Methylosarcina fibrata AML-C10: one gene and its partner. The protein of the gene in region 1 binds, or shares a complex with, the protein of each later gene. Links are inferred from orthologs where the notes say so. Each region holds a gene or a part of one and is shown on either strand. Other genes may lie near its edges.

Region 1 (3,237 bases):
TCGAAAGCGAGCAACTGGCGCTCGACACGGCCGGCTACCTGAAGGAAGTGACCCGGGAACTCAATATCCCGTTCATTTACAAGTCGTCGTTCGACAAGGCCAACCGGTCCTCTCACGAAAGCTTCCGCGGACTCGGCATCGAACGCGGGCTCGAAATTCTGGCAAAGGTCAAAAAAGAAATCGGCGTGCCGGTATTGACCGACGTGCACGAGGACACGCCGCTCCAGGAAGTTGCGAAAGTTGTCGACGTGATGCAGACCCCGGCGTTTTTATGCCGGCAGACCAATTTCATTCAGAGCGTCGCGGCCTGCGGCATTCCGGTCAACATCAAAAAAGGCCAGTTCCTGGCTCCCTGGGACATGGCCAATGTCGCGAAAAAAGCGAAAGCCGCCGGCAACGGCCAAATCATGGTCTGCGAGCGCGGCGTCTCGTTCGGCTACAACAATCTGGTGTCCGACATGCGTTCCCTGGCGGTGATGCGCGACACCGGCTGTCCGGTCGTGTTCGATGCGACCCATTCGGTGCAGTTGCCGGGCGGGCAGGGCAATTGTTCGGGCGGCCAGCGCGAATTCGTGCCGGTACTGGCGCGCGCGGCGGTCGCGACCGGCATTTCCGGCTTGTTCATGGAAACGCATCCGAATCCGGCCGAAGCGAAAAGCGACGGCCCGAATTCGTGGCCGATGCATCGAATGAAAGAATTACTCGAAGTTTTATTAACCATCGATCAGGCGGTCAAATCACGGCCTCTGATAGAAACGACAATCTAAGGAAACATTAATGGCTGCAATAGTAGATATACGTGCAAGAGAAATTCTGGATTCGCGCGGCAATCCGACCGTCGAAGCCGAGGTGGTGCTGGCGTCCGGCGTGGTCGGCAGCGCGATGGTGCCGTCCGGTGCCTCGACCGGGGAGCGTGAAGCGATCGAGCTGCGCGACGGCGACAAGTCCCGCTACCTCGGCAAAGGCGTTCTGAACGCGGTCAACAACGTCAAGACCGAAATTCGTTCCGCGATCGTCGGCATGGACGCGGCCGATCAGGAAGGCATCGACAACAAGATGATCGCACTGGACGGCACCGAATCGAAGTCGCGTCTCGGCGCGAACGCGATGCTGGCGGTGTCGATGGCGGCGGCGCATGCGGCGGCGAAAGAAAGCAAGCAGCCTTTGTACCGCTATCTGAACAAATCCGGCGAATTCGTCATGCCGGTGCCGATGATGAACATCATTAACGGCGGTTCGCACGCGGACAACAGCGTCGACTTGCAGGAATTCATGATTTTGCCCGTTGGAGCTCCAACTTTCCGCGAAGCGATCCGTTACGGCGCCGAAGTGTTCCACAACCTGGCCAAAGTGTTGAAATCGAAAGGCCTGGCTACGACCGTCGGCGACGAAGGCGGCTTCGCGCCGAATCTGTCGTCGAACGAAGAAGCGATCGGCGTGATTCTGCAGGCGATCGAACAGGCCGGCTACAAGCCCGGCGTCGACATTTTCCTGGGCCTCGACGCGGCCGCTTCCGAATATTACAGCGACGGCGTTTACGATCTGGCTTCCGAAAACAAGCAGTACAGCTCGGCGCAAATGGCCGATTTCTTCGTCGATTGGGTCAACAAATACCCGATCATCAGCATCGAAGACGGTTTCGACGAGAACGACTGGGACGGCTGGAAAGTGATGACCGAAAAACTCGGCGGGCGCATCCAGTTGGTCGGCGACGATCTGTTCGTCACCAACCCGAAGATCCTGAAGCGAGGCATCGAGCAGAACATTGCGAATTCGATCCTGATCAAGGTGAACCAGATCGGCACGCTGACCGAAACGCTGGCGGCGATCGACATGGCGAAAAAAGCGGGTTATTCCGCGGTCGTGTCGCACCGTTCCGGCGAAACCGAAGACACCACGATCGCTGACTTGGTCGTTGCGACCGGCACCGGCCAGATCAAGACCGGATCCTTGAGCCGTTCCGATCGCGTCGCCAAGTACAACCGCCTGATGAAGATCGAGGAAGAGTTGGCCGGCGCGGCCCGGTACGCAGGCCGCAGCGCGTTCAAGTCGCTTTAAACCGCTCACTCAAGGCGGAGCCGAAAGGTTCCGCCTTCACCGGATTTATGAAATATCTTGCTGCGATCATCGTTTTATTAATTGTTCATCTCCAGTACCGTATCTGGCTGGGGGACGGCAGCATTGCCGAAATTCGCGCTTACCAGCAGCGGCTCGACGATCTGAAAAAACTGGCCGAAGAAAAAAGACAGCGTAATCAGGCGCTTTACGCCGAGGTGCTGGATTTGAGAAAAGGGCAGGAAGCGATCGAGGAAAGAGCCAGAAGCGAATTGGGCATGATCAAGCCGGACGAAACGTTTTTTCAGGTTCTGGAATAAGCGGCAAAGCCGGCCGGGTTTCCTTCCGTGCGCCGGCTCTGGTCGGTCGGGGTTATTTTTCCTTGTCGAGTTCTGCCAACAGTGTTTCCGAAACCGGCTTGTTCGCGCTGTAAAGCGAGTAGGCATTTAACACCATCTGATGGGCGCGGCCCAGATTTTCCTTGGTAAAGTCGACCGCGAATTTTTCCTTCAATTCCTTCCCGTCCCAGACATAGCCTTTCAGATACTGTTCGTTGTCCGCGCCTTTTTTATCCCAGTTGGCCAGCAGCGATGACGTGTAATAGAGCCGTTTGCCGTCCCAGCTCGAGGACACCATGTTCACCTGAGCGCCGATTTTTTGCTCATAGACCTGTTTCGGTTTGAACGGATCCGAAATATCGAACGCCCGAGTCTTGCCGTCCATGAAGGTGTTGACCCAGAGCATTTTGTCGTCGCTCGAAATCGAAATGTCGACCGGCAGCGGCACTTTGGACGGATCGCCGACGTCCGCGACTTCCTTCGCCTGCCACGAGCCTTCCGCGTCTTCGTAGATCAGCCAGATTTTCGAAGTCAGCGCCGTGCTGGTGAAACAGTAGTTGTGGTTCTCGCCCCAGGCGCAGCGGATTTCCAAAGGCGCTCCCGGCACGTCGAAGACTTTTTTCGGCTGCTTGCTGTGCAGGTTCCATTGCACGACGGTATTGCCGAAACGTTTCATCGCTTCCGGATCGTTCAGCATCTTGCCGAAATCCATCATGTAATTGGACCAGCCGGTAAACGACGAAGTCAGCATCAGGTTGCGCCGGGGCAGCACCCGCAAATCGTAGCCGTAGCCGTCCGCGTATTTGCCGGTTTTGACGGCGCCGCCGAGATCGCTGTCGGTCGG
Region 2 (3,323 bases), 930 kb from region 1 along the record:
AATAGTAAAAAATACGTCGCCCCGGGAATTTCACGTAGAACGGTATCGTCGGGTGCGGGAGAGCAGGCGCCTATCTATGACCGATAAACGGGTCTCTTCCGGAAGAATCACTCAGTCATGCCGAAAACGGCCCGTCAATATAGAATAACCAATATATGGGCCGGGGACCACTCAATGAAGCCGAAAAGGCAAGCTTTAACGCCTTCGCTTTATTGCAAGAATTTCGGGTTTATTGTTCGACCCTTGATGAACAATTTACAACTCCTGTTTAAAAACAGAATTTACAACCAAGACTAGAAGACTGTTTATTTGTCTACTATTTGCCGGCTCCAGCCTGTCGTTGCAATCACCCGATAGGAAGCCCGGCAGATAACGGAGCATCAGCCTCGAGACAAACTGTCTGCGTTATTCGCCATAAAGCAGCTCGGGAGAGTCAATGAAGATAAGGCCGGCGCAATGACCGGAATCCGTCTGTTCGGTAAAATCTGATTATGGAGCAGGATACTACAAGGATACAAAATGAAAAGAATGCTTATCAATGCTACGCAGGCAGAAGAACTGCGAGTTGCTTTGGTAGACGGTCAAAAATTATACGATTTTGACATAGAAATCCCTTCAAAAGAACAAAAAAAATCGAATATTTACAAAGGAATCATTACTCGAGTGGAACCGAGCCTGGAAGCGGCCTTTGTAAACTACGGCGCCGAAAAGCACGGTTTTTTGCCTTTTAAGGAAATTTCTCCCGCCTACCGTCAAGGTCAGAGCGATGCCGAAACCGAAGGCCGTCGCTCTTCGATCAAAGAATCGATCAAGGAAGGCCAGGAAATTCTCGTCCAGATCGAAAAAGAGGAACGCGGCAATAAAGGCGCCGCCTTGACTACCTACATCAGTCTTGCCGGCACCTACCTCGTACTGATGCCCAATAATCCGAAAGCCGGCGGCATCTCCAGACGTATCGAAGGGGAAACCCGGAACGAACTGCGCGAAGTCATGGCGGCCCTAGAAATTCCGGACAGCATGGGGTTGATCGTCCGGACGGCCGGCTGCGGCAAAAATGCCGAAGAGCTGCAATGGGACCTGAACTACTTGATGCAGTTGTGGGAAGCCATTGAGCGGTCTTCATCCGAACAAACGGCGCCGTTCCTGGTGTTTCAGGAAAGCAACGTCATCATCCGGGCCTTGCGCGATCATCTGCGCGGCAACATCGACGAAATCCTGATCGACAACCCCGAGTCGTTCAAGCTGGTGCAGAACTTTCTGAAACAGGTCATGCCTCACTTTCTGCAGAAAGCGAAACTGTATCAGGACTCGGTGCCTTTATTCAGCCGGTACCAGATCGAATCCCAAATCGAACTGGCCTACGGCCGTGAAGTGCCGCTGCCTTCCGGCGGCTGCCTGGTCATCGACCACACAGAAGCCTTGACCTCGATCGACATCAACTCGGCGCGCGCGACCAAGGGCAGTGACATCGAAGAAACCGCCCTCAACACCAATCTGGAGGCTTGCGATGAAATCGCCCGCCAGCTCAGGCTGCGCGATTCGGGCGGATTGTTCGTCATCGACTTTATCGACATGCTTTCCAACAAAAATCAGAGAGCCGTCGAAAACCGCCTGCGCGAAGCGCTCAAGATCGACCGGGCCCGCATCCAGACCAGCCGTATTTCGCGCTTCGGATTGTTGGAAATGTCCAGGCAACGAATGCGTCCTTCCCTGGGGGAATCGACCCAGTTGCCTTGCCCCCGCTGCAAGGGCCAGGGCACGATACGCAACGTCGAATCGGTGGCGCTTTCGGTCTTGCGCATTATCGAAGAAGAGGCCATGAAAAAAGGCACGGAAAAGGTAATCGCCCATCTGCCCATTGAGTGCGCCACCTTCTTATTGAACGAAAAACGCCATACCATCGAGCAAATCGAAAACAGGCTGAAAGTAGGCATCGTCATCCTGCCCAGCAAGCATCTGGAAACGCCGGCTTACGACATCGAGCGTATCAAGGAAAAGGATGCCTATGAAGAAAAGGCCAGCTATCAGCAGATCAAGGCCGAAGAAATCACCGTTCCCGAGTTTGCCCAGCAGGTCCGCCAGCGAGTGGAGAAGCCCGCCATCAAGGAGTTTTTACCCGAATCTCCGGCGCCTGTGCAGAGTAAAATCGAATCCGCCAGCCTGATCAAACGGTTCTGGTACAAACTGATCGGCCCGGGCAAAAAGCCGGCCGCGCCGGAACCCGTTGCCGCCCCCCCGGCCAAGGAGAAAACGCCGCCTCCTGCCGGCAGAAACCGCGGCGGCAAACGAGGTAAAGATCAACCTCAAAACGGCGAGGCCCGCGCTCATAGAAACCCGAAGGCTTCCGGCAAGAATCTCAAGCCACAGCACGATTCGGCCTCCCAAACGAACGCGAAACCGGAACCGGTTGAAATTGAATCGGTCTCCGCAACCGATGCCGTTCAGGCAATGCCGGAAACAACCGCGGCCAATGGCGAGCAGAAAAAGCATTTCAGCGGCAAGAGCGGCAGAAGAAGCCCGAATCGAAGAAGACCTCGCAATCCCAACTATAACAAGCCCGACGGCAACGGAGAAACCGGTCCCCAGCCCGATAATTCCTCGCCGCCGTCTTTGAGGGAAAACGCATCCGAAACGGCGGGAGCGGCCTCTTATGCGCATGATTTTTCGACTAGAATGGTCGCGCCGGAACTCCAGACGAGCAGGCCGGAACGTCAGGAGTCCAGAAAAGACCCCGACTCCTATCGGGAAAACGAAAACAAGCGTTCTCTTGAAACCACCGCCGTAGCCGCCGAACCGGCCAATTCCGGTTTGAGCCAGGATTCTTGAGGATAAAGACTCACAGCGTGTTGTTTTTCAGGTTAAGAAAAACAACACGCGGGTCTTCTCTGCACTCTACCGCCAGTCCGGTCCACGGCCGATGTCTAGACACGTCTCTGCCGAAGCAGTTGCCGTCATAGGCGGTGGACCGGCCGGATTGATGTCGGCCGAGGTGTTGTCCTTGCATGGCGTTCCGGTTCGGCTGTTCGATGCCATGCCTTCGGTCGGCAGAAAATTCCTGATGGCCGGAAAAGGCGGGATGAACGTCACCCACTCCGAACCTTACGATCTCTTTCTGTCGCGCTACGGCGGCCGTCAAGCCCGAATCAAGCCGCTGCTCGACCGGTTCGGGCCGGAGTCGTTGCGGCAATGGCTGAAGGATCTCGGCATCGACACGTTTGTCGGAACGTCCGGCCGAGTCTTTCCCACCGACATGAAAGCGGCACCGTTGCTGAGAGCCTGGCTGCACAGGCTGCGTATTCAAGGCGTCGAATTCCACGTGCGGC

The links.
Region 2: the proteins of eno (region 1) and A3OW_RS24880 are in contact, whole or in part, in a solved structure (PDB 2FYM), measured with the Escherichia coli proteins. The link is inferred for Methylosarcina fibrata AML-C10 from one-to-one orthologs.

What each region holds. Positions count from the first base shown.
Region 1 is NZ_KB889965.1:1,645,419-1,648,655, reverse strand. Bases 1-2,917 are described here. They hold eno (phosphopyruvate hydratase), read left to right. Parts: upstream 1-777; coding sequence 778-2,058; downstream 2,059-2,917. Other genes in these bases: mtoX (methanethiol oxidase), read right to left, coding at 2,428-2,917; ftsB (cell division protein FtsB), read left to right, coding at 2,106-2,375; kdsA (3-deoxy-8-phosphooctulonate synthase), read left to right, coding at 1-767. Also shown: more of mtoX, read right to left, coding at 2,918-3,237. UniProt on the Escherichia coli protein: Catalyzes the reversible conversion of 2-phosphoglycerate (2-PG) into phosphoenolpyruvate (PEP). It is essential for the degradation of carbohydrates via glycolysis.
Region 2 is NZ_KB889965.1:2,574,945-2,578,267, forward strand. The notes cover bases 170-3,172. They hold A3OW_RS24880 (Rne/Rng family ribonuclease), read left to right. Parts: upstream 170-519; coding sequence 520-2,826; downstream 2,827-3,172. Other genes in these bases: A3OW_RS0112130 (TIGR03862 family flavoprotein), read left to right, coding at 2,918-3,172. In the rest of the region: more of A3OW_RS0112130, read left to right, coding at 3,173-3,323. UniProt on the Escherichia coli protein: Endoribonuclease that plays a central role in RNA processing and decay. Required for the maturation of 5S and 16S rRNAs and the majority of tRNAs. Also involved in the degradation of most mRNAs.